Regions from separate parts of the Achromobacter sp. 1011791174 genome, predicted to be linked through region 2. Evidence: predicted binding sites of a transcription regulator. Region 2 holds the regulator's gene; each other region holds the start of a gene.
What was found. The regulator sigma-54, encoded in region 2, starts transcription at its own class of promoters, with help from an activator protein. The targets are predictions, from matches to a motif close to TGGCANGNAANCTGCTTT.
Positions count from the first base shown of each region.

Region 1: AC6LJ5_RS16495 (CmpA/NrtA family ABC transporter substrate-binding protein) is a predicted target of sigma-54. The motif match lies at 4,903-4,920, and genes of this name have one in related genera.
Region 3: AC6LJ5_RS23920 (P-II family nitrogen regulator) is a predicted target of sigma-54. The motif match lies at 8,182-8,199, and genes of this name have one in related genera.

Region 1 covers NZ_JCBANH010000044.1:13,758-24,160, forward strand. The annotation lists gene AC6LJ5_RS16470 (ABC transporter substrate-binding protein) at 1-39, shown strand, start outside; gene dacB (D-alanyl-D-alanine carboxypeptidase/D-alanyl-D-alanine endopeptidase) at 181-1,635, shown strand; gene upp (uracil phosphoribosyltransferase) at 1,835-2,473, shown strand; gene cysG (siroheme synthase CysG) at 2,523-3,953, opposite strand; gene AC6LJ5_RS16490 (ANTAR domain-containing response regulator) at 4,066-4,647, opposite strand; gene AC6LJ5_RS16495 (CmpA/NrtA family ABC transporter substrate-binding protein) at 5,049-6,356, shown strand; gene ntrB (nitrate ABC transporter permease) at 6,380-7,213, shown strand; gene AC6LJ5_RS16505 (ABC transporter ATP-binding protein) at 7,218-8,093, shown strand; gene nirB (nitrite reductase large subunit NirB) at 8,127-10,403, shown strand, end outside.
Region 2 covers NZ_JCBANH010000102.1:10,863-21,265, forward strand. The annotation lists gene leuA (2-isopropylmalate synthase) at 1-1,695, opposite strand, end outside; gene AC6LJ5_RS25535 (Bug family tripartite tricarboxylate transporter substrate binding protein) at 2,237-3,217, opposite strand; gene AC6LJ5_RS25540 (hypothetical protein) at 3,410-4,033, opposite strand; gene rpoN (RNA polymerase factor sigma-54) at 4,050-5,477, shown strand; gene AC6LJ5_RS25550 ((2Fe-2S)-binding protein) at 5,598-5,879, shown strand; gene AC6LJ5_RS25555 (LysR substrate-binding domain-containing protein) at 6,058-6,927, opposite strand; gene AC6LJ5_RS25560 (DMT family transporter) at 7,094-8,008, shown strand; gene bfr (bacterioferritin) at 8,409-8,885, shown strand; gene AC6LJ5_RS25570 (hypothetical protein) at 9,000-9,686, opposite strand; gene AC6LJ5_RS25575 (peptide chain release factor 3) at 9,724-10,403, opposite strand, start outside.
Region 3 covers NZ_JCBANH010000088.1:16,120-26,522, reverse strand. The annotation lists gene thrS (threonine--tRNA ligase) at 74-2,026, shown strand; gene infC (translation initiation factor IF-3) at 2,032-2,598, shown strand; gene gshB (glutathione synthase) at 2,842-3,795, shown strand; gene AC6LJ5_RS23940 (PTS sugar transporter subunit IIA) at 3,814-4,215, shown strand; gene AC6LJ5_RS23935 (HPr family phosphocarrier protein) at 4,326-4,595, shown strand; gene ptsP (phosphoenolpyruvate--protein phosphotransferase) at 4,699-6,408, shown strand; gene amt (ammonium transporter) at 6,533-7,771, opposite strand; gene AC6LJ5_RS23920 (P-II family nitrogen regulator) at 7,805-8,143, opposite strand; gene AC6LJ5_RS23915 (DUF5339 family protein) at 8,745-9,143, shown strand; gene AC6LJ5_RS23910 (accessory factor UbiK family protein) at 9,345-9,596, shown strand; gene AC6LJ5_RS23905 (YifB family Mg chelatase-like AAA ATPase) at 9,709-10,403, shown strand, end outside.

The DNA.
Region 1 (10,403 bases), on a different contig from region 2:
ATGGCGACGGTTGCGGGCGGCAAGTGGCGCGTGCAGTAGAGGAAGGAGGGCTGCCGGCGATCAGCCGGCGGGCCGATTCCAGGGCCGGCCGGGCGCTTGCATGCCCCGCCCTGCGCCCGCAAGCGCTCCAGGTTTTGTATGCTCTCGGTTTTGCCGGATAAGCATTCAGGTGGTCGGGGCATGACGGGATACAACAGGGCGGTGGCGGGAACGGGCCGGTTCAGGCGGTGGCTGGCGGGCGGACTGCTGGCCCTGGCTGGCGGCGCGGCCTGCGCCCAGGTGCCGGGCCTGCCGCCGGCCGTGGTCAAGGCCTGGAAGGAAACCAAGCTGCCGGACAGCGCCCTGTCCCTGGTGGTGCAGGAGGTGGGCGGCCCGCGCCTGGTGGCGCTCAACGCCAAGGAGCCGCGCAATCCCGCCTCGGTCATGAAGCTGGTGACCACCTGGGCGGCCCTGTCCGAGCTGGGGCCCAATTACGTCTGGCGCACCGAATTCATGACCGAGCCGGGCGCCCGGCCCGACGCCAAGGGCGCGCTGTCCGGCCCGCTGTACCTGCGCGCCGGTGGCGATCCGCAGTTCCTGATGCAGGATCTCTGGGTGCTGTTGCGCGAGCTGCGCCTGCGCGGCGTCAAGCAGATCAACGATCTGGTGATCGACCGCAGCATCTTCGGTCAGGTGGGCACCGATCCCGGCGCCTTCGACGGCGCGCCCGACCGCGCCTACAACGCCAGCCCGGACGCGCTCATGGTGGGATTCGGCGCCGTGCGCCTGATGTTCCTGCCGGACGCGGCGGCCCATAAGTGGGTGCCGCTGATCGATCCGCCGCTGCCCGGCCTGAAAATCGAGGGCAAGGTGGAATGGACAGAGGCGCGCTGCCCCGGCGCGCCCGTGGTCTCGACCGAGCCGCTCATCACCCAGCAGGGCGTGACCCTGCGCGTCAGCGGCAAGGTGGCGGGCTCCTGCGGCGAGTTCAGCCTGTACCGGCTGGCGCTGTCGCAGCCCGACTACGCCACCGAGGTCTTCCGCATGCTGTGGCGCGAGCTGGGCGGCACCTTCAAGGGCCAGGTCCGTACCGGCATGGTGCCGGGCGACGCCGTGGTGCTGGCCTCGCACGACTCGCCCACGCTGGCCGAGGTCATCCGCCAGATCAACAAGCGCAGCAACAACGTCATGGCGCGCACGCTGCTGCTGACGCTGGGCGCCGAGCGCGGCCGCAAGCCGGCCACCGTGGCCAGCAGCGAAGCCGTGGCCAAGAGCCTGCTGGCGCGCCAGGGCCTGGACATGCCGGAACTGGTCATCGACAACGGCGCCGGCCTGTCGCGCGAGGCGCGCGTGTCCGCCGACAGCCTGGCGTCCATGCTGACCGTGGCCTGGAATTCGCCGGTCATGCCGGAATACATTTCGTCCCTGGCCATCGCCGGCGTGGACGGCACCGTGCGCCGCCGCCTCAAGGGCGACGGCACGCAGGGCATGGCTCACCTGAAGACCGGCTCGCTGCGCGACGTGCGTTCCATCGCCGGCTATGTGCTGGGCGCCAGCGGCAAGCGCTACGTGCTGGTCAGCATGGTCAACCACGAGCAGGCAGGCGCGGTGCGCGCCTTCGACGACGCGCTCATCGCCTGGCTGGCCGAACAATAGGGCATGGTCCATGCCGGGTTCCGCCAGGGCGGTCTTTCCCACCCTGGGCGGTCCGGCGATAAAAATTCCCGCAAACCGATTACGATTCTCTGGCGCGGTATCCAAGGCGGACCGCGAGCCGGCGCGAAAGCGCCGCGCCGCCCGCCGCCGCGCCTGAGGCGAACACCCCCGACTCTCAATATTCTGGAGATTTACGCACATGCCCGTGCACGAAATCCGTCACCCGCTGATCCGCCACAAGCTCGGGATCATGCGCCGCGCCGACCTCAGCACCAAGAGCTTCCGTGAACTGTCGCAGGAAGTGGGCGCCTTGCTCACCTACGAGGCGTCCAAGGATCTGCCGCTGGCTCCCGCCACCGTCGAAGGCTGGTGCGGCCAGGTCCAGGTCGAGAAGATCGCCGGCAAGAAAGTCACCGTGGTGCCCATCCTGCGCGCCGGCATCGGCATGCTGGATGGCGTGCTGAGCCTGATCCCCGGCGCCAAGGTCAGCGTGGTGGGCGTGGCCCGCAACGAGGAAACCCTCGAAGCCCATACCTACCTGGAACGCCTGGTCGGCGAGCTGGACCAGCGTCTGGCGCTGATCGTCGATCCCATGCTGGCCACCGGCGGCTCCATGGTCGCCGCCATCGACCTGCTGAAGAAGGCCGGCTGCAAGGAAATCCGCGCGCTGGTGCTGGTGGCCGCGCCGGTGGGCATCGACGCCGTGCTGGCCAAGCATCCGGACGTGCATATCTACACGGCGTCCATCGACGACCACCTGAACGAGCACGGCTACATCGTGCCGGGCCTGGGCGACGCCGGCGACCGCATCTTCGGCACGACCCAGAAGACCGACTGACGGGATCAGGCCGCCTTAAGCGCCGCGCAGCCTTTTCGGCGCGGCGGCCTCAGGCGGCCAGGCGCTGCGGCTGGCCGTTGCCCTGGCCGCCATCGATATGGCGGCCGAACCATTGCAGGCGGGACGCCAGTCCCGCCACCTCGCCCACGATGAGCAGGGCGGGCGAGCGGATGCCGTGCGCCCGCGCCAGATCGGGCAGGTCCTTCACTGCGCCCGACAGCACGCGCTGTTCCGGGCGGCTGCCGTTCTCGATCAGCGCGAACGGCGTGTCCGGCGCGCGGCCGTGCGAAATCAGCCGGCGGCTGAGCGCGTCCAGCTGGCCCACGCCCATGTAGAACGCCAGCGTTTGCTTTTCGCGGGCCAGCGCGGGCCAATCCAGGTTGTCTTCGTCGTCGCGGCAGTGGGCCGTCACCAGCCGCACCGATTGCGCGTGCTCGCGGTGCGTCAGCGGAATGCCGGCGTAGGCGGCGCAGGCCAGCGCGGCCGTGATGCCGGGCACCACCTCATAGCGCACGCCGTGCTCGCGCAGGTATTCGAGTTCCTCGCCGCCGCGTCCGAAGATGAAGGCGTCGCCGCCCTTGAGCCGCACCACGCGGCGTCCGGCGCGCGCGTGCTCGACCAGCAGCGCGTGGATGCGGGCCTGGGTGGCGTGATGGTCTTCGCCGGGCTGCTTGCCCACCGACACGCGCGTCGCGTCGCGCCGCGCCAGGGCCATGATGTCATCGCTGACCAGGCGGTCGTACATGATCACGTCGGCCTCGTTCAGCGCCCGCAGCGCCTTGAGCGTCAAGAGGCCGGGGTCTCCCGGTCCGGCGCCCACCAGCACCACGCTGCCCTCGGCGGGGCGCAGGGGCTGGTCCAGGGCGGTGGCCAGCGCGGCCTCGGCCTGGTCCGGCCGCTGCTGGCGCAGCAGCCCGGCCACGGGGCCGTCCAGCAGCCAGTCGTAGAAGCGGCGCCGGGCGCCCAGGTCGGGATGGCCGGCGCGGATGCGCTGGCGGTAGCGCTCGGCCAGTCCGGCCAGCTGGCCCAGTGTGTGGTCGAACAGCGATTCGATGCGTTCGCGCAGGCGGCGGGCCAGCACCGGGGCCACGCCCGAGGACGAGATCGCCACGATCACCGGCGAGCGGTCCACGATGGACGGCACCTGGAACGAGGACAGCGCCGGATCGTCCACCACATTGCAGAACAGGCGGCGGGCCTCGGCGGCCTCGGATACCTCGCGGTTGACCCCGGTGTCGTCGGTGGCGGCCACGACCAGCCAGACGGCGTCCAGCCAGGCGGGGTCGAACCGGCCCGGATGGTGACGGATGCGGCCGTCGGCGGCCAGCGCGGCCAGGGCGGGCGTCAGCCCGGGCGCGCCCACGGTCACGGCGGCGCCCGCTTCGAGCAGCGCCAGCGTCTTGCGTTCGGCAACGGCGCCGCCGCCCACGACCAGCGCGGGGCGGCCGTTCAGATCGGCGAACAGGGGGAAGAGCTTCATGGAATAAACCCGCTCCGGGCTGGCCCGGCAAATGTCAGTCGATCATAGGGATGGGGTTTCATCCCCACAACTTTTGATTTATTGAATTCATATATCCAAAACTTATTAGCGCTCAGCCTGGGCCCAGCCATTGACTGAACTCAACGACCTCGCGCGCCACCTCGCCCAGGCGCTTCTGGGCCTGCATGGCGCGTTCGCGCAACAGCCGGTGGGCCTCGTCCTCGGAAATTGAGCGGGTCTGCATCAGGATGCCCTTGGCTTTTTCCACCCATTGCCTGTCCGCCAGCCGAAGCTTGGCTTCGCGCAGCGCCTCGCGCCGGGACTTCTCCACGGCGAAGCGTTCGATCGCCACGGTCAGCAGGCTTTCGATGCGGGCGGCGGGGACGTCCCCGACCACGTAGGCGGCCACGCCCGCCTGCAACGCCTCGCGGATGGCCGCGCGCGTGCCGTCGCCGGTGAACATCACCACCGGCCGGTCGCTGTGCTCGCTGGCCACGCAGACATATTCCAGCGTGTCTCGCCCGGGCGCGTCGCTGTCGATCAGCACCACATCGGGAGCGGCGTCTTCGATCGCTGCGGCCAGATCCATGCCCGGCGCGGCCTCGGCCACGACGAGCACGCCCGCGGCCGCCAGCGTCTGCCGCAGCGACGCCGCGCGTCCCTCGCCATCGTTGAGCAGCATGACTTTCAGCATGGGGCGTTCGATCCTGCAAATCCGGATAGCGGTGATCACGCAATTTCCATGCCATGCCGCGGCGCGCGCGACCGCCGCGCGCCGCGCACAAGCGCGGGGCATGGCGCGCACAGGCTTGGTGCGCCGGCGCACGTTGTGGCGCATCCGTGTGTGTCCGCAAGGTGTCGGTCCGCGCCCGCGTCGATCGGCCGTCAAGCCAGTATCCATGCGGTATCACGGACTTTGCGCCGGTCCGCGCCCGGGGGAGGCGGGGGTTGGCACGGCGCTTGCTTGTGGGGTAGTGGCGGCCAACGACGGTCGCCCACGCTGAACGCCGCGCATTCGCGGCCAGGGACAACGACGTCTCGCCCGCCACCGGATCCGGTCCGTGGCGGGCGGGGCGTTTTTTTTTGCCAGGAGCCATGCCCATGTCGTCACACCATGACCGTTCGGAACACGCCCCGAAACCCGACCCGCGCGATGGCGCCGATGCCGGACGCCGCAGCTGGCTCGCGGGGGCCGCGCGCGCGGCGACGGGCGCGGGCCTGTTGTCCCTGGTAGATCCGCTGGTGCGCGCCGGCGCCTGGGCGGCCGGCACCGATGCGCCGGAAAAGACCGAGGTGAAGATCGGCTTCATCCCGCTGACGGATTGCGCGTCCGTGGTGATGGCCTCGGCGCTGGGCCTGGACAAGAAGCACGGCGTCACCATCACGCTGTCCAAGGAGGCTTCCTGGGCCGGCGTGCGGGACAAGCTCATGAACGGCGAGCTGGATTTCGCTCATGTGCTGTATGGGTTGGTCTACGGCGTGCACCTGGGCATCGGCGGTCCGCGCAAGGACATGGCGGTGCTCATGGGGCTGAACCAGAATGGCCAGGCGATCACCCTGTCCAACAAGCTGCTGCAGGCTGGCGCGCGCGACGGCGAGTCGCTGGCCAGGCTGATGGCCAGCGACAAGCGCGAATACACCTTCGCCCAGACCTTTCCCACAGGCACCCACGCCATGTGGCTGTATTACTGGCTGGCGGCGCATGGCATCGATCCGATGCGCGACGCCAAGGCCATCACCGTGCCGCCGCCGCAGATGGTCGCCAACATGCGCGTGGGCAACATGGACGGCTTCTGCGTCGGCGAGCCCTGGGGCGCGCGCGCGATCATGGACAAGATCGGCTTCACCGCCATCACGACGCAGGGCATCTGGGCCGATCATCCCGAAAAGGTGCTGGGCGCCAGCGCCGAGTTCGTGGCGCGCCATCCCAATACGGCGCGGGCCGTCACCGCCGCGGTGCTGGAGGCGGGCAAGTGGATCGACGCGTCCGAAGCCAATCGCCAGAAGACCGCCGAGACCATCGCGGCCAAGTCCTACGTCAATACCGATGCCGGCGGCATCGTCGGCCGCATGCAGGGCCGCTACGAGGACGGCCTGGGCAAGTCCTGGAGCGATCCGCATGCCATGCGCTTTCATGCCGATGGCGCGGCCAACTTCCCCTACCTGAGCGACGGCATGTGGTTCCTGACGCAGCACAAGCGCTGGGGACTGCTCAAGACGCATCCCGACTACCTGGCCGTGGCCCGGCAGATCAATCGCATCGACGTGTACCGCCAGGCGGCGCAGGCCGTGGGCGTGGCGCTGCCCGCCGGCGAGATGCGCAAGTCCACGCTGGTCGACGGCGTGGCCTGGGACGGCAGCGATCCGGCGGCCTATGCCGACGGCTTCAAGGTCAAGGCCTGAGCGCCGCAACGAGGGAGAAGGATATGTTCAATGTGATCTCCGGCATGGCGGGCGCGGGCCGGACGGGCGCCTTCTGGCGCGACCGCGTCGAGGCCCTGCTCAAGGCCGTGGCCGGGCCGGTGGCTGGATTCGCGGTGTTCGTGCTGGCATGGCAGGCGGTGGCCATGGGCATTCCCGAGATTCCCACGCCCGGCGTCACCTGGCACGCGGCCCAGGCGCTGTTCGCCGATCCTTTCTACGACAACGGGCCCAACGACAAGGGCATAGGCTGGAACCTGCTGGCCTCGCTGCAGCGCGTGGCCGTCGGCTTCGGGCTGGCCGCCATCGTGGGCATACCGGCGGGCTTCGCCATCGGTCGCTATGCCGCGCTGCGCGCCATGTTCTCGCCCATCGTCAGCCTGCTGCGGCCGGTGTCGCCGCTGGCCTGGCTGCCGCTGGGCCTGTTGCTGTTCAAGGCCGCCAATCCGGCCGCCATCTGGGCGATCTTCATCTGTTCCATCTGGCCCATGATCGTCAATACCGCCGTTGGGGTGACGCGCGTGCCGCAGGACTACCTGAACGTGGCGCGCGTGCTGAATCTGTCGGAATGGAAGGTCGTCACCAAGGTATTGCTGCCGGCGGTGCTGCCCTATGTGCTGACCGGCGTGCGGTTGTCCATCGGCACGGCCTGGCTGGTGATCGTGGCGGCCGAGATGCTGACGGGCGGCACCGGCATCGGCTTCTGGCTGTGGGACGAATGGAACAACCTGAAGGTCGAGCACATCGTCATCGCCATTTTCGTGATCGGCATCGTGGGGCTGGCGCTGGAAACGCTGCTGGTCGCGCTGGCGCGCCGTTTTACCTACGCCGAGGAGTAGCCGCATGAAGAAGCATGTACGCATAGAACGCGTGGGCCAGACCTTCGCCACGCGCAAGGGCGATTTCGTGGCCCTGCGCGATATCGACCTGACCGTGGACCAGGGCGAGTTCATCACGCTGATCGGGCATTCGGGCTGCGGCAAGTCCACGCTGCTGAACCTGATCGCCGGCCTGACGCGCCCCACCACTGGCGTGCTGCTGTGCGCCGAGCGCGAGATCACCGGACCCGGGCCCGACCGCGCGGTGGTGTTCCAGAACCATTCCCTGCTGCCCTGGCTGACCTGCTTCCAGAACGTGCACCTGGCGGTGGAGCGCGTGTTCGGCGGCAGCGAAAACCGCGCCCGGCTGGCCGAGCGCACGCGCGCGGCGCTGGAACTGGTGGGACTGCTGCCCGCGCAGAACAAGCTGCCGCGCGAGATCTCCGGCGGCATGAAGCAGCGCGTGGGCATCGCGCGGGCGCTGGCGATCGAGCCGGGCGTGCTGCTGATGGACGAACCGTTCGGCGCGCTGGATGCGCTGACGCGCGCGCATCTGCAGGACGAGCTGCTCAGGATCGTGGCCAAGACGCGCACCACCACCATCATGGTCACGCACGACGTGGACGAGGCCGTGCTGCTGTCGGACCGCATCGTCATGCTGGGCAACGGGCCGGCCGCCACCATCGGCGAGATCCTGGCCGTGCCGCTGGCGCGACCGCGCGACCGCGTGGCACTGGCCAATGACGCGGTCTACCTCGCCTGCCGCGCCGCGGTAGTGGACTTCCTGCACCGCCGCCATGGCAATCCGGAGCACGCGGCGGCTCGCGAGTCCGGCGTCCAGGCCGGCAGGGCCGAGGGCGGCGCGCCGGACGACGCCGGAGCCTCACGGGCCGTGGCCTGAGCGCATCCGGAACTACAGGCTGAGAGGGACATCATGCAAGAGAAACAGAAGTTGGTGGTGGTGGGCAACGGCATGGCCGGCATCCGCGCGGTCGAGGAACTGCTGAAACTGGCGCCCGACCTGTACGACATCACCGTGATCGGCGCCGAGCCGCACGTCAACTACAACCGCATCCTGCTGTCGCCGGTGCTGACCGGCGAGCAGACGCTGGACGACATCATCCTCAACCGCGAGGACTGGTACGCGTCGAACGGTATCCGGCTGCTGCTGGGCCGCAAGGTCACGGGCCTGAACCGGGCGCGGCGCATCGCGCAGCTCGACGATGGCGCCACGCTGCCCTATGACCGCCTGCTGCTGGCGACCGGATCGAATCCCTTCATGCTGCCGGTGCCGGGATGCGAGCTGGACGGCGTGGTCACGTTCCGCGATATCCGCGACGTCAACCTGATGATCGACGCGGCCGCGCGCTACCGCCATGCCGTGGTGATCGGCGGCGGCCTGCTGGGCCTGGAAGCGGCCAATGGCCTGGCCGCGCGCGGCATGGACGTGTCCGTGGTGCACCTGGGCGAAGCGCTGCTGGACCGCCAGCTCGACGGCGCGGCCGCCGGCCTGCTGCGGCAGAGCCTGGAGGCGCGGGGGCTGCGCTTCCTGATGCAGCGCCAGACGCAGGCGATCCTGGCGGGCGATGACGGCCGGGTGCGCGCGTTGCGCTTCGCCGATGGCGAGGAGATCGCCGCGGACCTGGTGGTGATGGCCGTGGGCATACGGCCCAACACCGAGCTGGCCGAAAGCTGCGGCCTGCATGTGGACCGGGGCGTGGTGGTGAGCGACACGCTGCAGACCTACGATCCCCGCATCTATGCCGTGGGCGAATGCGTCAGGCACCGGGGCATGGCCTACGGCCTGGTCGCGCCGCTGTTCGAGCAGGCCAAGGTGGCCGCCAACCATCTGGCGCTGCATGGCATCGGGCGCTACGAGGGCAGCGTCACGTCCACCAAACTCAAGGTGACCGGCATCGACGTGTTCTCGGCCGGCGATTTCGTGGGCGACGGCCTGACCGAGGCGATCACGCTGGCCGATCCCTCGGCCGGCGTCTACAAGAAGCTGGTGATCCAGGGCGACCGCCTGGTGGGCGCCTGCCTGTATGGCGACACGGCCGACGGCGCCTGGTATTTCCGGCTGATCCGAGAGGGCAAGGAGATCGGCGCGCTGCGCGACCAGCTGATGTTCGGCGAACACGCCGTGGGCGATACCGGTCACGCGGGCGAGAGCCGTGCCGCCGGCATGGCGGACAGCGCCGAAGTATGCGGCTGCAACGGCGTCTGCAAGGGCACTATCGTCAAGGCCATCCGCGAGCAGGGCCTGTTCACGGTGGACGAGATCAAGAAACACACCAAGGCGGCCAGCTCCTGCGGCTCCTGCACGGGGCTGGTCGAACAGATCCTGATCAACTGCGTGGGCGGCGCGGCGGACGTGAAGCCCCGCTCGGAAAAGCCGGTGTGCGGCTGCACCTCGCATACCCACGGCGAGCTGCGCCGCGCCATCCGCGAGCATCACCTGACCCGCGTGGCCGATGTGATGGCCTTCATGGAATGGCGCACGCCGGACGGCTGCGCGACCTGCCGTCCCGCCATCAATTACTACCTGCTGTCCACCTGGCCGGGCGAGGCGCGCGACGACAGCCAGTCCCGGCTGGCCAACGAGCGCATGCACGCCAACATCCAGAAGGACGGCACCTATTCCGTGGTGCCGCGCATGTGGGGCGGCGTGACCAATGCGTCCGAGCTGCGCCGCATCGCCGACGTGGCGGACAAGTACGCGATCCCCATGGTGAAGGTGACGGGCGGGCAGCGCATCGACCTGTTGGGCGTGCGCAAGGAAGACCTGCCCAAGGTCTGGCAGGACCTGGACATGCCCTCGGGCCACGCCTACGGCAAGAGCCTGCGCACCGTGAAGACCTGCGTCGGTAGCGAGTTCTGCCGTTTCGGCACGCAGGATTCGACGGGCATGGGCATCGCGCTGGAGAAGGACCTGGTGGGCATGTGGAGCCCGCACAAGGTCAAGCTGGCGGTGTCGGGCTGCCCGCGCAACTGCGCCGAATCGGGCATCAAGGACGTGGGCATCATCGCGGTGGAGTCGGGCTGGGAGCTGTACGTGGGCGGCAACGGCGGCATCAAGACCGAGGTGGCCCAGTTCTTCGTCAAGGTGCAGACGCAGGACGAGGTGCTGGAGTATGCCGGCGCGTTCCTGCAGCTCTATCGGGAGGAAGCCTTCTACCTGGAACGCACGGTGCACTATCTGGCCCGCGTC
Region 2 (10,403 bases):
GGTTTCTTGTTCGGTGGCGTCGGCGCCGGCGTTGATGTGGCGGTTGACGGCGCTCAGCACGGCCTGGAACGAGGCGGTGACGATGTCGCGGTCGATGCCTACGCCGAAGCCCGTGCCGGAATCGCCCACGCGCAGTTCGACGTAGGACGCGGCGCGGGTGTCGGTGCCGGTGCCGATGGCGTGCTCGTGGTAGTCCATGATGCGCACCGGCACGCCCAGCGCGGCCACGAATGCCGAGATGGCGCCGTCGCCCTTGCCCGTCACGACACGGCGTTCGCCGTTGTATTCGAGTTCGGCCTCGATGCTGAAGTGCTGGCCTTCGCCGGCCGACGGATTGCCGTCGATGCGATGGCGCACCAGCTTCCACGGCGACTTCTGTTCGAGGTATTCGCGGTTGAAGATGGTGTGCACATCGTCGGCCGTGACTTCGCGGCCGGTTTCGTCGGTGACGCGCTGGATGGCGCGGCTGAATTCGATCTGCAGGCGGCGCGGCAACACCAGGCCGTGTTCCTGTTCGAGCAGATAGGACACGCCGCCCTTGCCCGACTGGCTGTTCACGCGGATCACCGCGTCGTAGCTGCGGCCGAGGTCGGCCGGGTCGATCGGCAGGTACGGCACTTCCCAGACGGCGTCCGGCTTCTGCTGCGCGAAGCCCTTCTTGATGGCGTCCTGGTGCGAGCCGGAGAAGGCGGTGAACACGAGGTCGCCGGCGTAAGGATGGCGCGGGTGCACGGGGAGCTGGTTGCAGTACTCGGCGCAGCGGCGCACTTCGTCGATGTCCGAGAAGTCCAGGCCGGGATGCACGCCTTGCGTGTAGAGGTTCAAGGCCAGCGTCACCAGGTCGACGTTGCCGGTGCGCTCGCCGCTGCCGAACAGGCAGCCTTCGATGCGGTCGGCGCCGGCCATGACGGCGAATTCGGCGGCGGCCACGGCGGTGCCGCGGTCATTGTGCGGGTGCACGCTGAGCACGATGCTGTCGCGGCGGGCCAGGTTCTTGTGCATCCACTCGATCTGGTCGGCGTACAGGTTGGGCGTGGTGGCCTCGATGGTGGCGGGCAGGTTCAGCACCATCTTGCAGTCGGGCGTGGGCTGCCAGACGTCGGCGACGGCGTTGGACACCTCCAGCGCGAACTCGGGTTCGGTGGTGCTGAAGACTTCAGGCGAATACTGGTAGCGCCACTGCGTTTCCGGATGCTGGGCCACGTATTGCTTGACCAGGCGCGTGCCAGTGGTGGCGATGTTCTTGATTTCGTCGCGGCTCATGTTGAACACGACCTTGCGGAACGCCGGGGCGCAGGCGTTGTACAAGTGGACGATGGCCTGCCTGGCGCCGGCGGCGGCTTCGACCGTGCGGCTGATCAGGTCTTCGCGCGACTGCGTCAGCACGATGATGGTCACGTCTTCGGGAATGCGCTTCTCGTCGATGAGCTTGCGCACGAAATCGAAGTCGGTCTGCGAGGCCGACGGGAAACCGACTTCGATTTCCTTGAAGCCGATCTTCACCAGCTGCTCGAAGAAGCGGAGCTTGCGCTCGACGCTCATCGGTTCGATCAGGGCCTGGTTGCCGTCGCGCAGATCGGTGCTCATCCAGATGGGCGGCTGCGTGATGCGGCGGCTGGGCCAGGTGCGCTCGGCATAGTCGCCGGCGAAGGGCTTGAACGGTACGTACTTGGTGGCGGGGTTGGCAAGCATCATCTCTACACCTCGATCGGTTTCTTTTGAATCCCGGGGACGGGGTCCCGCAAGCGGCGCGCGCCCGGATGACGGTCTGGCGCCTGGATTTGCCGTGGATATGCCCGGAAACTACTGGCCAGGCCGGCAGGATTCAGTCTTGAAAACAGGAAAAGAAAGGGGAATACGCGTGTGGCGAGCGTGTGGCTGCCGAGCTACCACGAGGCACTAGGCCCGGCAACCGATCGGTAGGTATAGCGATAGCGCGGCGAAGGAGGCAACGCTGAGGAAGGAAGCGCGCAGGCCGGCGACCGGAGCGTCGTAGCGTCCGGTGGCAATCGCGAGGGGGTTGCGGTTAGCGGCCATAGGGATGCTAGTCAAACATACTTTTTGTGCAAGCGCAAATGAAAAAGCCGGGGACGTATCTGTCTTACGGTGGCGCCTCAGGGTATTCCCTGGTTCTTTCGACAGGCCGGCAGGCGCGGCGCGAGTCACGCGTTTCGCGGTGGCGCGGGGCTCGCGCAGCCGGACGCGCAACAGCATGAGCGCGCTCCGGCTCAGGCGCTTACTGCGTCTGCATATGGCCGTTCTTGACCACTTCGCCCAGGCGCTTGCGCTCGTTGGCGGCGAACTCGGCGAAGCTGGCGCGCGAACCGCCGCCCGGCTCGATGCTGCTCTGGCGCAACGCATCCTGCACTTCACGCGTCTGCAACGACTGCTCGACCGCCGCGTTCATCTTGTCGAGCACGTCCGCCGGCGTGCCGGTCGGCGCGTACAGGCCGGCCCAGTGGCCGATGCGCACCGTGCCGAAGCCGGCCTCGGCCGTGGTCGGAATGTCCGGCGCGCTGGCCATGCGCTTGTCCCAGGTGGTGGCCAGCGCCTTGAGCTTGCCGCTCTGGACCAGCGGCAGCGTCACGATGCTGGCCTCGGAGGTGGCGTCGACCTGGTTGCCGATCACCGCGCTCACGCCTTCCGAGCCGCTCTTGTAGGCGATGGGCTCTACCGGCAGGCCGGTGGCTTCCTTCAGCATTTCGGCCACGAAGTGCGGCGTGCTGCCGTTGCCGGCCGTGGAAAAGGTGATGCGATCGGTCTTGGCCTGTTTGGCGCGCGCCACGAAGTCCTTCAGGTTCTTGGCAGGGTTGGACGGGTGGGTCACGATCACCGAGGGCGTGATCGACAGCAGCGCCACGGGCGTCAGCGCCTCGTCCTTGTACGGCTGGTCGGAACGGATCAGGCTGTTGGTGACGGTGCCGTTGCTGCCGACCAGGTAGGTGTAGCCATCGGCCGGACTGCGCGCCACGTGGGCAGCGCCGATCACGCCGCCGGCGCCGGGACGGTTCTCGACGATGACGGGCTGGTTCAGCGCGGCGCCGACCGCCTTGGCGATGATGCGGGCGACCAGATCATTGGCGCCGCCGGCGGTGAACGGGGCGACGAAGGTGATGGGCTTGTCTGGCCAGGCAGCCCGCGCCGGCGCGCTGAACGAGAGCGCGGCAGAGCAGGCCAGCGCCATGCTGGCGGCGAACCGGACGGAAGTACGGAACATGGAAAGCGGACTCCAGGAGGTCGGCCGCGCGGTCGCCGCGGCGGGGCCGCCGGCGCATGGTGTCGGTATGACGCGCGGCCCGCGGTTGCGCGAGCGTGGCAGGCCAGTATAGGAGCGGCTTGCTGGCAGCGCACTGAAATGCAAAAGCCGCCTGGACGGCGGCTTCTGGCGGGTTGCGCGGAAGGGTGTCGCTTATCGGGCGGGGCCGATGCGCGGCTCGACGTAGCGGTCGGCGCGCGGTTCGCGGCGCGGTGCGTCGTCGTCGCGGGAGCCGGCGCGGGGCTTGCCGCCGCCTTCCAGGATCTCGGCCTGACGCGCCACCATGTCGATCTTGGCGATGCGGCTGTGGCGGATTTCAGACAGCGAGCGGCGCAGGTCGCCCACGGTGAAGGGTTCTTCGCGGTCGCCCCAGGTCCAGCGCAGCACGCCCAGCGATTCGTCGGACAGCTGCGGCGCCAGTTCGGCCAGCACCTCGGTCTGCACCGGCGTGGCGCGGCCGGAGGCCAGGCTGGCGCTCAGCCAGGCGCGCAGCGCGAAGAAGACGATGAGGCTCCAGATGCCGACCCCGACCCACCACAGGTAGGGGCTGAACTTCTGCACCATGTCCATCGTGGGCTGGCCCAGCGAGTGCAGGAATTCGAAGCTCACGCGCTTGCCCGCGTCCAGTATCCAGTTGGCGACGAAATACCAGATGATGAGGGCGACGGCGATCACGATCGCGCGCAGGAGGAGTCTGGGAAGCGCAAGTTTGAGCAGGGTCTGGCCGATCAGGCGGCTATCCTGGCGAACGCGCTCGGGCGAAGTCTGATTCATCATGCAAAATATTGTACCTATGACCCGTCCGATTTTAGAACTGCGTCCCGGTCAGCATCTGACGCTGACCCCACAGCTGCAGCAATCGATCCGATTGTTGCAGTTGTCCACGCTCGAGCTGGAAGCCGAGATCTCGCAGGTGCTGGCGGACAACCCGCTGCTCGAGCGCGACGACGAACCCGTGGCGCCCGAGGCGCAGGCAGAGTCCGAACGCGAGTCCTCGGTGCAGGACGACGAGCCGGCGGCCGAGCGCGACGCGCCCATCGAGGAAATGCCCGGCTCCGGCGGGGTCTACCCAGACGAGGACGGCGGCCCGCCCGAGGCCGCCATGCCGGACACGCTGCGCGAGCACCTGCTGGGCCAGCTGATGCTGACCCGGGCGGCGCCGCGCGACGCCGCATTGGCCGCCCTGCTGATCGACGAGCTGGACGAGAACGGCTACCTGGGCTCGCCGCTGGAGGAAATCCTGGGCTGGCTGCCGGCCGAGCTGGAGCCGGATATCGACGAGCTGAAGGCGGCGCTGTCGCTGCTGCAGTCCTTCGATCCACCCGGCATCGGCGCGCGGGACATGGCGGAATGCCTGCTGTTGCAATTGCGCCACCCGGACATCACGCGCCTGCCCGAGGCGGCCGACCCGGCGGCGCTGGCCTGCGCCCGCGAGATCTGCGCCCGTCACCTGCCGCTGCTGGCCACCGGCAATGTCGCCCGTCTGTGCGCGGCGGCGGGGTGCGACGAAACCCGGTTCCGCGCCGCGCACGCCCTGATCCTGCGCCTGGAGCCGCGTCCGGGACGCGCCTGGACCGTGCCGGCCGCCGACTACGCCGTGCCGGACGTGATCGTGCGCAAGACCCGGCGCGGCTGGCAGGTCACGCTTAACAGCGCCGCCGTGCCGCGCCTGCAGATCAACGGCCTGTACGCGCAGATGCTGGGCAATCAGAAGGAATCGGCCCACGCCGGCCTGCAGGCCCAGCTGCAGCAGGCCAAGTGGATGATCCGCAACGTCGAGCAGCGCTTCGACACCATCCTGCGGGTGTCCCAGGCCATCGTCGAACGCCAGACGGCCTTTTTCAGCCAGGGGCCGGCGGCCATGCGACCGCTGATCCTGAAGGACATCGCGGGCGAACTGGGCCTGCACGAATCCACGATTTCACGGGCCACGACGCAGAAGTACATGCTCACCCCGTTTGGCACGCTGGAGCTCAAGCGCTTCTTCGGGGCGGGGGTGTCGACCGACGGCGGCGACGCCACCTCGGCCACGGCGGTGCAGACCCATATCCGCCAGATGGTGGCGGACGAGAATCGCGCCAAGCCCTTGTCCGACAGCCAGATCATGGAAAAGCTGGCCGACCAGGGCATCGTGATCGCCCGGCGCACGGTGGCCAAATACCGCGAGGCGCTGCGCATCGCGCCGGCGGCGCTGCGCAAGGCGCAGGCCTCGGTTCGCTGAAATCAGGGACGAATGGCTGTAAATTCGTCCCTGATTTCAAACACTTGCGTGACATCTCGGTTGCAATTTTTTTGCGCAAGCCGCTTGCCAGTTCGAGAATAATTTTCGATAATTATTCTCATGTACATTTGTGTATGCAACGCGATCACCGAACGCCAAGTCCGCGCCAGCGTGGACGCGGGCGCTACCACGCTGGCCGACCTGCAGTTCGAGCTGGGCGTGGCGACCTGTTGCGGCTGTTGCGCAGCCACCGCCACGGAATACCTGCCCGGCGGTCGTTGCTCCAGCGTCTGCGACGTGCGCTCGATCGCCGTTCCGGTCAATCCTCCCGCCGCCCTGGCTGAACAGCCCAGCGCGCCGGCGGCCAATACCTATCCGGTCATCCAGGTCGCGGTAGCCTGACCCCGTTCCTGATCCAACGAAGCCACGGCGCCTGCCGTGGCTTTTGTTTTTGTGCGGATGGGTCGGCGTGGGTTTTCGCGCCTTTGTCTGCGCGGTTCCTTCCACACACAGGCGGCCTGTGTCCTTTCCACGCCTGGCGGCTTGCGGCCGTTGGGCCGTCCGGCGGAGCCGTTCCCGTTCAGGATGAGGGCTGGCGCCACTGCGCTGCGCAGAACGCCTGCACCGTCTGCGCCACCTGGCGCGCCGGCTCGCGCGCCGCGCGGCCCAGGCAGAGCGCGAGCTCGGTGGGCGGCGCCGGCGGCAGATGCGTGTCCACGATGCGCAGGTTGGGCGCCAGACAGCGGCGCTCCAGCAGCGCCACGCCCAGGCCGCCGGCCAGCGCCGCCTGCAGGCCGAGCAGGTTGGGGCTTTCATAGGCGATGCGCCAGCGCCGGCCCGCCGCTTCCAGCGCGTGGATGGCGCGGTTGCGGTAGATGCAGCCTTGCGGAAACGCCACCAGCGGCACGGGCTCGACATCGGGCAGCGGCAAGGCGCTGGCGGCGATCCAATGCAGGAGCTCCGGCCACGCGGCCAGGGCCGCGCCCGTGTCCATTCCGGCGCCGGGCTCGCGCTTGAGCAGCGCCACATCCAGATCGCCGCGCTCCAGGCTGCGCGTCAGCGCGGCGCTGAGATCGCAGCGCACTGACAGACGCAGCGTCGGCCGTTCGCGCACGTAGGCCGCCAGGAGCGCGGTCAAGGCCTCGGGCGCGAAATCGTCCGGGATGCCCAGGCGCACCACGTCCACGCGCTGGCGGCCGCTGACAGCCTCGCGCACCTCGGTGGACAGCGCCAGCATGCGGCGGGCATAGCCCAGCAGCCGCTCGCCGTCTTCGGTCAGCTGGACCTGGCGGCCGTCGCGGATGAACAGCGCGCACTCCAGCGCCTCTTCCAACTTGCGGATCTGCTGGCTGACGGTGGACTGGCTGCGGTGCACGCGTTCGCCGGCGCGCGTGAAGCCGCCGGCGTCGACGACGGAAACGAAGCTGTGCAGTAGATCGAGATCGAGCATGGCGGGGCCTGGAAAGCAGTCGTGCAGCCTGGACAGGCGGCGGGTTTATCCATTCGATTATCGAATACTTTTAATCTGAATAAAGCATTTGTCAATGGATGGGGCGGCGCGCAAAATGGCCGCCAGCCTGTCGCCAAAGCGGCGGCGCCCTCTCTCCGGGACTCGCATGAAAACCCCCTCGCTCGCCGTCGCATCTCCCGCCCGCACCGATTCTCCAGCCGCTGTCGCCTGGTTGCCCATCGCCGCGTTTTGCCTGTTGTGGAGTTCGGCGTTCGCCGCCGCCAAGATCGCGGTGCGCGACTGTCCGCCGATGACCCTGCTGGCGTTTCGTTTCCTGATCGCCGGCGCGCTGATGCTGGGCGTGGCCGCGGCCAGCGGCCGCTGGCGCTGGCCGAGCCGGCGCGACGTCGCCGCGCTGGCGCTGCTGGGCCTGCTGAACAACGCCCTGTATCTGGGTTTGAGCTGGTCGGGCATGACGCGGGTGTCATCCGCGTTCACCGCGGTGCTGATCAGCACCAATCCGCTGCTGATCGGCGTGCTGGCCGGGCCGGTGCTGGGCGAGCGGTTGAGCTGGCGCAAGCTGCTGGGCCTGCTGCTGGGGCTGGCCGGCGTGGCCGTGGTGCTGCGTTCGCGGTTGAGCGGCATGCAGGAAGACGCGCACGGCACCTTGCTCGTGGTTGGCGGACTGATCGCGCTGGTGGCGGGTACGCTGCTGTACAAGCGCCTGAAGCCGTCTGCGGACTTGTGGATGGCCACCGGCATCCAGTCGCTGGCCGGCGCGGCCGCGATGATGCCGATCGCGCTGGTCGTCGATGACCTGGGCGCGGCGCGCATGACGGCCAGTCTGTTCTGGAGCATGGCCTACATGATCGTGGCCGTGTCGATTGGCGGTTATTACTTGTGGTTCATGATTCTTGGCCGCGCCAGCGCCACCGCCGCCAGCGCGCTGCACTTCCTGATGCCGCCGCTGGGCTTGCTGTTCGGCTGGCTGGTGTTGAGCGAGCCGGTGTCGTGGCTGGACCTGCTGGGCATCGTGCCGATCGCATTCGGCATCTGGCTGGCCACGCGGCGCGCCGATTGAGTCCGCGATATCCATCGAGTCGATGCGTGATGGTGGCGCGCGCGCTCATGCGGTCGTAGATATGCAACAGCGCGGAGCACGCGTCGCACGCGGGTTTTTCAGCGAGGCGGCGTGCGATCCGCGCTGCGCTTGACGTGCATCAAGGTGCACAATCGGGCGGCATGGCCGCTTCCAGGCCGCATGAAGTCTGCGTAGTGCGTGCAAGGCATCGCTCACGCAAACTCATTCTCATTATCCTGTCGCTTTCATGTTGCGCTTGCAAAGCCGTTTACCAAATGCAGAGCAAGGCTAGGCGCGGCCCCGCGCCGGATGTTAGTCTGCCGGGGTTGCGTACGCGCGGCATCGCGCGTCTTCCTGTCGCGATGTGCGCGCATCGCGCCTGACTGCAAGGAGTCTCATCATGAAAGGCGATAAAACCGTCATCCAGCATCTCAACAAGCAGCTGACCAACGAGCTGACGGCCATCAACCAGTATTTCCTGCATGCGCGCATGCTGAACCACTGGGGCTTCGACAAGCTGGGCAAGCACGAATACGAAGAGTCGATCGGCGAGATGAAGCATGCCGACCGCCTGATCGCGCGCATCTTCATGCTCGACGGCCTGCCCAACCTGCAGGACCTGCACAAGCTGCTGATCGGCGAAGACGTGCCGGAACTGCTGGCCTGTGACCTCAAGCTGGAGCAAGGCGCGCAAGCCACGGTCAAGGAAGCCATCGCGTATTGCGAATCGGTGCGCGACTATGTGTCGCGCGATCTGTTCCAGGACATCCTGGACGACACCGAAGAGCACATCGACTATCTGGAAACCCAGATCGACCTGATCGACAAGGTCGGCCTGCAGAACTACCTGCAGAGCCAGATGTCGGTGCCGGAATAACGGTTGCCGGCCTGGCGGCGGTCACAGGATCGCCGGCCAAGACAAAGGCGCCCCGAGGGGCGCCTTTGTCTTTGTACGCGGCCAGAGTGCCGCGTCGATAGCGTTGCGATCGCGTTACTGCGGACGGGCCGGGCATTCGGCCATCGTGCCCCAGGCGCGGTTCGGCGCACAGTACTTGTTGCGCGCGGCCCAGGAACACGAGGGGCGTTCGAAGAAGCCCTGCGTGGCGCAATGCGCCAGCTCACGCTTGAGCGCGTCCTGCCAGCCGGGGGCGCCGGGTGCCTGGGCGGTGTTCGGGGGCGGCGGCGCGGGCATCATCTGGCCGGAGCCGTAGCCGCCGGCCTGGACCTGGCCCTGCCCCGCGCCGCCGTTGACGGCGGTCGAGGTGCCGGGCGCCTGCAGATCCAGCGTGCTGACGTCGGACGTGCCCGTGGGCAGCGGCACCTGCTGCGAGGCCGCGGCGATTTCGCGCGCCTGGTCGGCCGAGATGCGCTCGCGCGACAGCTTGACGTTGGGATCGCTGACGGAATCGAACAGCGACACGGTGTTGATGGCCCACTCGCGGTCGGCCGGCTTGTCGGGCACGCCCAGCGTGCCGTCGATGCGCGGCTGCGGTGGCTGCGCCACATAGGGACGCCCGTTGGCGTCCAGCACTGGTTGCTGGCCGTCGGCCCCATCCTGGCCGGGCGCGGGCGCGGCGACCGGGGCATGCGCCACCAGCCAGTCGCCAAGTTGAATTCCGCCCCAGGCCGACGCGCCCAGCGCGACCAGCAGCGTTGCGAACAAAAAACGCCAAGACATTGCTAAACCTCTTCTGCCGTGCGGAACCCGGACGGGTCTACGCCTTGTCTCCGAAAACCTTGCCGCCGTGCTCGCGCATGGCGTGGAATTTCACATCCGGATACAGTTCCTCGGCCACGCGCAGCTGCGCGGGCGAACCGATCAAAAACGCCGCCGCATCGACCACATCATAGGCGATATGGGCAGCATTGGCATCCATGAACTTGCGCAGCGCCTTGGGGTTGTCGGACGTGATCCAGCGCGCCATCGTGTAGCGCGAAGGCAGCATGCGGGCGTCCACGCCGTACTCGGTCTTGAGCCGGTGCGCCACCACTTCGAACTGCAGCTGGCCGACCGCGCCCAGCAGCAGCGAGCCGCCGGCCGCCTCGGGACGGAACACCTGGATGGCGCCTTCCTCGCCCAGCTGCGTGAGGCCGGTGCGCAATTGCTTGGTGCGCAGCGGATCCTTCACTTCGACCGCCTGGAACAGCTCGGGCGCGAAGAACGGCAGCCCGGTGAACTGCAGGGTTTCGCCTTCGGTCAGCACGTCGCCGAGTTGCAGCACGCCGTGGTTGGGGATGCCGATGACGTCGCCGGCATAAGCCTCGTCCAGCAGCTCGCGCCGCTGCGACAGGAACGACACCACGTTGTTGGGCCGCATTTCCTTGTTGGTGCGCGCCACCTTCAGGCGCATGCCGCGCTCGAAGCGGCCGGAGCTCACGCGCACGAAGGCGACGC
Region 3 (10,403 bases), on a different contig from region 2:
GCATAGGCCGCGTTTTTCGTTTCCGCGTTTTCCGCATACCTCTTTCGTTTTCAGAACCCAGGAAGCACTCCCGATGGTACAGATCACATTGCCCGATGGTTCGCAGCGCCAGTATCCGGGGCCGGTCACGGTCGCCGACGTCGCGCAGTCGATCGGCACGGGCCTGGCCAAGGCCGCCTTGGGCGGCCGCGTGGCGTTCGACGGCGCCGAGTCCAAGCTGGTCGACACCAGCTACCGCATCGAGTCCGATGCGAGCCTGGCCATCGTCACCGCCAAGGACGCCGACGGCCTGGACCTGATCCGCCATTCCACGGCGCACCTGCTGGCCTACGCGGTCAAGTCGCTGTTCCCGGACGCGCAGGTCACCATCGGCCCCGTGATCGACAACGGCTTCTACTACGACTTCTCGTACAAGCGCCCCTTCACGCCGGAAGACCTGGCCGCCATCGAGAAGAAGATGGCCGAGCTGGCCAAGAAGGACGAAGTTGTGACGCGCGAGGAATGGTCGCGCGACGACGCCGTCGAATTCTTCAAGGGCATTGGCGAAAAGTACAAGGCCGAGATCATCGCCTCGATCCCGTCCAACGAGACGCTGAGCCTGTACCGCGAGGGCGAGTTCATCGACCTGTGTCGCGGCCCGCACGTGCCGTCCACGGGCAAGCTCAAGGTCTTCAAGCTGATGAAGGTGGCCGGCGCCTACTGGCGCGGCGACAGCAAGAACGAGATGCTCCAGCGCATCTACGGCACGGCCTGGGCCACCAAGGACGAGCAGGACGCCTACCTGCACATGCTGGAAGAGGCTGAGCGCCGCGATCACCGCAAGATCGGCCGCGAACTCGACCTGTTCCATTTCCAGGACGAGGCCCCCGGCCTGATCTTCTGGCACCCCAAGGGCTGGGCGCTGTGGCAGCAGGTCGAGCAGTACATGCGCGGCGTCTATCGCGACAACGGCTACCAGGAAGTGAAGGCGCCGCAGATTCTCGACATCTCGCTGTGGAAGAAGACGGGCCACTGGGACAACTACCGTGAAAACATGTTCACGACGGAGTCCGAGAACCGCGTCTACGGCCTGAAGCCCATGAACTGCCCCGGCCACGTGCAGATCTTCAACGCCGGCCTGCACTCGTACCGCGAGCTGCCGCTGCGCTACGGCGAGTTCGGCCAGTGCCACCGCAACGAGCCGTCCGGCTCGCTGCACGGCATGATGCGCGTGCGCGGCTTCACCCAGGACGACGGCCACATTTTCTGTACCGAGGAACAGCTCCAGGACGAGTGCGCCGATTTCACGGCCCTGCTGCAGAAGGTCTACCGCGACTTCGGCTTCACCGAGGTGCTGTACAAGGTCGCCACGCGTCCCGAGAAGCGCATCGGCTCGGACGAGGTCTGGGACACGGCCGAATCGGCGCTGATGGAAAGCCTGCGCCGCACCGGTTGCGAATTCGAGATCTCGCCGGGCGAGGGCGCCTTCTACGGCCCCAAGGTCGAGTACACGCTGAAGGACGCCATCGGCCGCCACTGGCAGTGCGGCACGATCCAGGTCGACTTCTCCATGCCCGTGCGCCTGGGCGCCGAGTATGTGGACCAGAACGACCAGCGCCGTCCGCCGGTCATGCTGCACCGCGCGATCCTGGGTTCGCTCGAGCGTTTCATCGGCATGCTGATCGAAAACCACGCCGGCGCGATGCCGCCCTGGCTGGCTCCGGTGCAGGCCGTGGTGTGCTGCATTTCCGAGCCTTCGGCTGATTATGCGGCTCAAATTGCGCAAAGCCTGAAAAAACAAGGCTTTAGGGTTGAATCGGATTTGCGCGGTGAAAAAATCACTCGTAAAATCCGGGAGCACAGCCTGCAGAAGGTGCCGTACATCCTCGTCGTCGGCGACAAGGAGAAGCAAAATGGCACCGTCGCCGTACGCGGCCTGGGCGGACTGGATCTCGGCGCAATCGCCTTCGACGACTTCGTCGCGCGCCTGTCCGAGGACGTCTCCACCCGCCGCGACGTTGTTCACCCCGACAGCAGCGCTGTTTAACATTTATAGGAACTTTCAACATCGCCACTGAAAAAGCCAATCGCATCAACGGTGAAATCCGCGTCCCCGAGGTGCGCCTGATAGGTCTGGACGGAGAACAGCTGGGCATCGTCAAGATCGCCGACGCCTTCCGTCTTTCCGAGCAAAGCGACGTGGATCTGGTGGAAATCGCGCCGAACGCCGAACCGCCGGTCTGCCGTTTGATGGACTACGGTAAGTTCAAGTACCAAGAGCAGAAGCGTCAAGCCGAAGCTCGTTCGAAGCAGAAGGTCATCCAGGTCAAGGAAGTCAAATTCCGTCCTGCCACCGACGAGGGCGACTACCAGGTCAAGCTGCGCAACCTGCGCCGCTTCCTCGAGGAAGGCGACAAGGCCAAGGTGACGCTGCGGTTCCGTGGCCGTGAAATGGCTCACCAGGAACTGGGCATGCGGGTACTTGAGCGCGTGCGCGACGATCTGGTCGAACTGGCCCAGGTCGAAGCCATGCCGAAGCTCGAAGGCCGTCAGATGGTCATGGTGCTGGCGCCGAAGAAGAAGGCCGCCCCCGCGGGCAAGGCCGAATCGGCCGCCTGAGTCCCACAGAGCCTCCCTCCGGGGAGGCTCTGGCGTTTCGGGTCGGCGCGTTTCTGGTCGACGTTCCCGACTGGCGTTTCACGCCGGCCCGGAGCCGGCCGGGGCAGCCCCGAATGCAAGTCACGAACCCGCCGCGTCCGCCAGGACGACCGGCGGGTTCGCTTATTGGGCGGCTCTGCGCTACGATGTGGCAATCAAGCCGCCTTCCCGCGAGGGAAGGCGGCGTCCGTTCAGGGTGTCGCGATGCACGTTTTGTTCGTTTTGGATCCCTTGCCGCTCTTGAAGGCGTACAAGGACAGTTCGGTCGCCATGATGCGCGCGCTGGTCGCGCGCGGGCATACGCTCAGCGTGGCCATGCAGGGCGACCTGTATATCGAGGAAGGCGCCGTCCGCGCCGTGGCCACGCCCATCGAGCTGGTCGACGGGGCGGACCTGCACGGCCATGACTGGTGGCGCGAAGCCGAGGCCCGGGATGTGCGCCTGGCCGATCTGGGCGCGGTCGTCATGCGCAAGGATCCGCCCTTCGACATGGAATACGTGTATTCCACCCATCTGCTGGAATACGCCCAGCAGCAGGGCGCCAAGGTCTTCAACACCGGCGCGGCCATCCGCAATCACCCGGAAAAGCTGGCCATCACCGAAATCAGCGAGTTCACCGCGCCCACGCTGGTGACCCGCAACATGGCCCGTCTGAAAGCCTTCCACGACAAGCACCAGGACGTGATCGTCAAGCCGCTGGACGGCATGGGTGGCACCGGCGTGTTCCGGCTGCAGCCCAAGGATCCCAACCTCAACGCCATCCTGGAAACGCTGACCGACAACGGCGCGCGCACCATCATGGCGCAGCGCTACATCCCCGAGATCGTCAAGGGCGACAAGCGCATCCTGCTGATCGGCGGCGAGCCCGTGCCGTACTGCCTGGCCCGCATCCCGCTGGCCGGCGAAACGCGCGGCAACCTGGCGGCCGGCGGACGTGGCGTGGCCCAGCCGCTGTCGCCGCGCGACCGCGAGATCGCCGAGGCGGTGGCGCCCAAGCTGGCCGCCCGCGGCCTGCTGCTGATCGGCCTGGACGTCATCGGCGACTACGTCACCGAGGTCAATGTCACCAGCCCCACCTGTTTCGTGGAGATCGCCGAACAGACCGGCTTCGACGTCGCCGGCATGTTCGCGCAGGCGCTCGAGAAAGCAGCGGCCTGAGGCCGCGGGATTGCTGCCATGACCACGGGTATTGTTATCGTTGTCCACGCGCCGCTCGGCGCCGCGATGCGGGATTGCGCCAGCCACGTGATGGGCAACCTGGACGGCATGTTGGCCATCCACGACATCCAGCCGGAAGACCTGCCTGATGACCTGGCGCCGGCCGTGCTCAAGGACATCCTGGACCAGGAGTTGGGCGGCGGCGTGCTGGTGTTGACCGACCTGATCGGCGCCACCCCGGCCAACATCGCCAAGCGCGCGGTGGCCGATGCCCAGGCCCAGGGCATCCAGTGCTGCGTGCTGGCCGGCCTGAACACGCCGATGCTGCTGCGGGCGCTGACCTATCGCAATCTGCCGCTGGCCGAGACGCGCGAAAAAGCGCTGGCGGGGGGAGTGCAGGGCGTCTTGCGTGTAGACTGACGGCTAAGAATATGCCCTATCATTCGGGCGTAATATTTCAGCCGGCGCGCGGCGGGCCATCCCGCCGCGACCGACACTGATACCGGACAGCCGCAGACACCAAGATCCCTATGCCCAATACCGATATCGTCATCAGCAACAAGCTGGGCCTGCATGCCCGGGCGGCCGCCAAACTGACGCAGCTGGCCAGCAGGTTCTCCAGCGAGATCTTCATTTCGCGCGGCGCGCAGCGCGTCAATGCCAAGAGCATCATGGGCGTCATGATGCTGGCCGCCGGTCTGGGCGTGACGGTCCGTCTGGAAGCCTCCGGCGCCGACGCCGAGCTGGCGCTTGCTGAAATCGAAACCCTGTTTGACAGCAAATTCGGTGAGCAGGAATAGAACGTCCCCTGAACCGGCCGGCTCGGGCGCTGCCCGGGCCGGGGCCGTCACGCCCCAGGGGGACGTCCCGTCCGGGGCGGGCGCTGCCAGCCCCGTCGTCTGTCTGTACGGCAAGGGCGTGGCTCGCGGTTACGCCATCGGGCGCGCCGTGGTCATGGGCGCCGCGGCGCTGGAAGTGGCGCATTACCGCATCGCGCCGGAAGATATCGCCGCCGAAAGCAGCCGCCTGACCCAGGCGCTGGCCGACGCGCAGCAGGAACTGTTGCTGCTGGCCGACACCCTGCCGGCCGACGCCCCGCGCGAGCTTGGCGCCATGCTCAACGTTCACAGCCTGCTGCTGGGCGACCCGCTGCTGGCCGAACAGACGCTGGCGCTGATCGCCGAGCGGCACTACAACGCCGAATGGGCGCTGACCACGCAGGGCCAGATCCTGGGCCAGCAGTTCGACGCCATGGAGGACGAGTACCTGCGCGAGCGCGGCGCCGACGTGCGCCAGGTCATCGAGCGCGTGCTGCATGTGCTGGCCGGCACGTCCGCCATGCTGCCGGACATGGGCCATGTGGACGGCGACGAAGCCCTGATCGTCGTGGCGCACGATATTTCTCCCGCCGACATGCTGCGCCTGCGTGGCGGCCGCTTCGCCGCCTTCGTCACCGACCTGGGCGGCCCCACGTCCCATACCGCCATCGTGGCCCGCAGCATGGGCGTGCCGGCGGTGGTGGCCCTGGGCAATGTGCGCGAGCTGGTGCGCGATGGCGACACGCTGATCATCGACGGCGCGTCGGGCGCCGTGGTGGTGAATCCCTCGCCGCGCATCCTGCAGGAATACCGCCGCCGCCAGTCCGCCTATGCCGACGAGCGCGCCGAGCTTAGCCTGCTGCGCGACGTGCCCTCGGTCACGCTGGACGGCATCGACGTGGTGCTGCACGCCAATATCGAACTGCCCGAGGAGGCCGCGCTGGCGCTGGCGTCCGGCGCGCACGGCATCGGCCTGTTCCGCAGCGAGTTCCTGTTCATGGGCCGCGCGGACCTGCCGGGCGAGGAAGAGCAGTACGAAGCCTATGCCTCGGTGGTGAAGGTGATGGCGGGCCGTCCCGTCACCATCCGCACGCTGGATATCGGCGCGGACAAGACGCTGGACGGCGAGGCCACCGTGGCCACCAACCCCGCGCTGGGCCAGCGCGCCATCCGCTACTGCCTGGCGCGCCCCGAGATGTTCGCCACGCAATTGCGCGCCATCCTGCGCGCCTCGGCCCACGGGCCGGTGCGGCTGCTGATCCCGATGATCGCCCATATGCACGAAGTGGTCGCCACCAAGGCCGCCATCGAGGCCGCGCGGCGCGAACTCGACGCGCGCGGCCAGGCCTATGCGGCCCATATGGAAGTGGGCGCCATGGTCGAGGTGCCGGCCATCGCCATCGCCATCGAGCCTTTTGCCCAGGCGCTGGATTTTCTTTCCATCGGCACCAACGACCTGATCCAGTACACGCTGGCGATCGACCGCGGCGACCACGACGTGGCGTCCCTGTACGACCCGCTGCATCCGGCGGTGCTGCGCCTGGTCGCGAACACCATCAACGCCGGCGAGCGCGCCGGCAAGCCGGTGGCGGTCTGTGGCGAGATGGCCGGTGATTCGCGCATGACCCGGCTGCTGCTGGGCCTGGGCCTGACCGAGTTCTCCATGCACCCGCAGCAGTTGCTGGACGTCAAGCGCGAAGTGCGCCGCGCCCATTCCAATGCCTTGCGGATTAAGGTGGCCAGCGCGTTGAACCGCGCCTTGCCGGTGGACCTGGACGCCCTCGGACCAGGCTGATCCTGTTTCGGAGGCGCCTGCGGCGCCTCCCTGGCGCGGGGCCTTCCCAATGAAAAAGCCCGGAACCGCAAGGTTCCGGGCTTTCTTGTCTGCGCTACGCCCGGCGCTCGCCGGGCGGGTCGGATCAGCTGTGGTACGCCGATTCGCCGTGGCTGGTGACGTCCAGCCCTTCGCGCTCCTGGTCTTCCGGCACGCGCAGGCCGCACAGGGCGTTGGCGATCTTGTAGGCGATCAGGGCCACCACGCCGGACCAGACGATGGTCAGCAGCACGCCTTCGAGCTGCACCCAGAGCTGATGAGCGATCATGCCGGGCTCGGCCAGGCCGGGGCCGCCCAGGGCCTGGGCATTGAACACGCCGGTCAGCAGCGCGCCGACGATGCCGCCCACGCCGTGCACGCCGAACACGTCCAGCGAGTCGTCGGCGCGCAGGATGCGCTTCAGGCCATTCACGCCCCAGACGCAGACGACGCCGGCGATCACGCCGATGACCAGCGCGCCCGCGGGACCCACCAGCCCGGCGGCCGGGGTAATGCCGACCAGGCCGGCCACCGCGCCCGAGGCCGCGCCGAGCATGGACGGCTTGCCCTTGATGCTCCATTCGGTGATCAGCCAGGCCAGCACGGCGCCGGCGGTCGCGATCATGGTGTTGAAGAAGGCCAGCGTGGCGTTTTCGTTGGCGGCCAGGGCCGAGCCGGCGTTGAAGCCGAACCAGCCCACCCACAGCAGCGCGGCGCCGACGAAGGTCATGGGCAGGTTGTGCGGCTGCATGGCTTCGCGGCCGTAGCCCACGCGCTTGCCGATCACATAGGCGCCGACCAGGCCGGCCACGCCGGCGTTGATGTGCACCACCGTGCCGCCGGCGAAGTCCAGCGCGCCGCGCGCATTGAGCAGGCCGGGCGCGGTTTCGGACGCGAACCAGACCATGTGGGCGATGGGCACGTAGGCGAAGGTGAACCAGATCACCGTGAAGACCAGCACCGCCGAGAAGCGGGCGCGCTCGGCGAAGCTGCCCACGACCAGCGCGCAGGTGATGCCGGCGAAGGTGGCCTGGAACGAGGCGAACAGCAGCTCGGTGAGCGAGTTCGACATGGCGTACTTGCCGTCCGCCGGCGTGAACATGCCGGAGAAGAAGGCGCGCGACAATCCACCGAAGAAGGCATTGCCTTCGGTGAAGGCGAGGGAATAGCCGTAGATGAACCAGAGCACCAGGCCCAGCACGAAGGTACACAGCACTTGCAGCAGCACCGAGAGCACGTTCTTGCTGCGTACCAGGCCGCCATAGAACATCGCCAGGCCAGGCACTGCCATCATCAATACAAGCAGGGTAGAGACGAGCAACCAGGAGATATCTGCTTTATCCATTTTTCAGGCTCCGATGAATCTTGCTTTAGTTGTTTACAGCGCGGCTTCGCCCGCTTCGCCTGTGCGGATACGGATCACTTGTTCCAGCGGGGCGGCAAAGATCTTGCCGTCGCCGATCTTGCCGGTGCGGGCGGCCATTTCGATGGCCTCGATCACCTGGTCGACCAGGTGGTCGGGCACGGCGGCTTCGACGCGCAGTTTGGGCAGGAAGTCGACGGCGTATTCAGCGCCGCGGTAGAGCTCGGTATGGCCCTTCTGGCGGCCGAAACCTTTGACTTCGGTAACCGTGAGACCCTGGACCCCGATTCCGGACAGAGCCACACGCACCTCGTCGAGCTTGAAGGGCTTGATGATGGCGATGATGAGTTTCATGGCATTTCCTCTCATGGTTGCACGTTGGCCTCGTCAATCAAGCAAGTTCCATGCCATGTCCGGAGATACCCGGAAAGAGGGCGCGCAGGCGCGCAGCTTGTGCCTGGCTGCACCAATATAGTGCGTCGACGCACGACTGTCAGCCTCGAAGTGGTGCATGGCGGCGAGCGGGGTGAGGGATGAAACCAAACGTGTTTCCGGCGCGCTGGTTGTTGCCAATTGCAGCTTCGAGGGTGCCTTGGCGGGTTATGACGATATGCCCGGGCCACTGTTGCGATTCATCGCGCCGTGGGCATGCGGGCGGGCTTTGATGCAACGGCGGCCGCTAGGCCGGGCGCGGCGTGGCGGGCAGAAAGCCCGTCGCCGCGAGGCGCGCGCGTGGCGCCGGCCGGGCCCTTGCCGGGCGGGTTTCAGGTATTCCCGATGTATGGAAATTGGGGCCAAGCGTTGATACGAGGGTTTACACGCAGCCGCTTGTGGCCGCAACGCGCCTGCTCAAGAATCGGATCCAGCCTGTGCCTGACACGGGCTTGAATGGGGCCGCACAAGGCGTCCGGCGTGGCGGCCCTCTCTACAAGAAACAAGCAAGAAAGAGGAATTCATGAATATCGAACGCAAGACCCTGGGCATTCTCGCGCTGGCTGCGGCCGCCGTCCTGATGGCGGGTTGCGACAAGAAGGACGACAAGGCCGCCACGCCTGCGGCGCCGTCCACGTCGGCTCCCGCATCGTCGTCTTCCACCACGCCGCCGGCCGCCACGACGCCGGCGCCTTCCTCGTCGGCCGCCACGCCCGCCGAATGCGAAGCCTACGTCGCCAAGGTCAACGCTTGCATGGACAAGCTGGGCAATGGCAATCCGGCCGTGGCCAGCTTCAAGCAGCAGATGGAAGCCGCCAAGGCGCAGTGGGCCGCCGTCACCGACAAGACCCAGCTTGCCTCCCAGTGCAAGCAGGCCAGCGACCTGTTCGCGCAATCGGCCACCCAGATGGGCTGCCCGTAACGATGTTGGTAGGGGGCTGCCGCGAGGCGGCCCGGTTTTCTCCTGTGCTTTGTGGGCGGTCACCGCATGCGGTCCGCCCTTTTTTTGCGTCGGATCCGCGCAGGGCCGGCGAGGCCCATTGCGCTATGCCCGCGCCGGTGGGCGCAGTCCGTCCGGACGCACTACACTGGAGCCAGCCAGGCAACAACAAGGAGTACTGCCATGAATTCCCGCACCCAATGGATGGAAGACATCCAGAAGAACATTTCCGACCTGATCGCACGCAGTCCCGCCGCGGATGTCGAGAAGAACGTGCGCGCGATGATGGCCCAGGCCTTCACCAAGATGGACCTCGTTACGCGCGAGGAATTCGACGTGCAGGCCGACCTGCTGGCGCGCACCCGCGCCCGCGTCGACCAGCTGGCGGCGCAGGTGCAGCAACTGGAAGAGCGCCTGTCGGCCCTGAGCAAGTAGGTTCAGGCAGGGCCCGCCCTGCAAGGGCGGGATATTTCCAGCACGGCCGCCTTCGGGCGGCCGTCGGCATTTGGGCATACTGGCCTGCCGCTGACCGTGATCGGAGGCCGCCTTGTCCCTTGCCGTACTCGCCAGCCGCGCGCTCAGCGGCGCTCATGCCCATGTCGTGCGGGTCGAGACCCATCTCGGCCCGGGACTGCCGGGCTTCAATGTGGTCGGCCTGCCCGATGCTGGCGTGCGGGAAAGCCGCGAACGGGTGCGCGCCGCCATCATCAACAGCGGCTTCGAGTTTCCTGCCGGCCGCATCACCGTCAACCTGTCGCCGGCCGACCTGCCCAAGGAATCGGGCCGCTTCGACCTGCCGATCGCGCTTGGGCTGTTGCTGGCATCGGGGCAGTTGCCGGAACCGCCATCCGCAGGCGACGCGGGTGGCAAGCCGTCCGCCATGCCGGCGTCCGAGTCCATGCTGGCGCGCCTGGTCCTGGCGGGCGAGCTGTCGCTGACCGGCGCGCTGACGCCTGTCACGGCGCCGCTGCTGATCGCGCTGGGCGTGGCGGGCGATCAGCCCGACGCGACGCTCGTCCTGCCCGCCGGCAGCGCGGAGCAGGCGGCCTGGGTGCCCGGCCTGCGGGTGTTGTCGGCTCGCAGCCTGGCGGACGTGGCGGCGCACATCACGGGCGCGCATGCCTTGCCCGACGCGGTGCCGGCGCCCTGGCCCGAGCCGCCGCCCGTGCCTTGCCTGTCCGACGTGCGCGGCCAGCCGGCGGCGCGGCGCGCGCTGGAGGTGGCGGCCGCCGGCGGTCACAG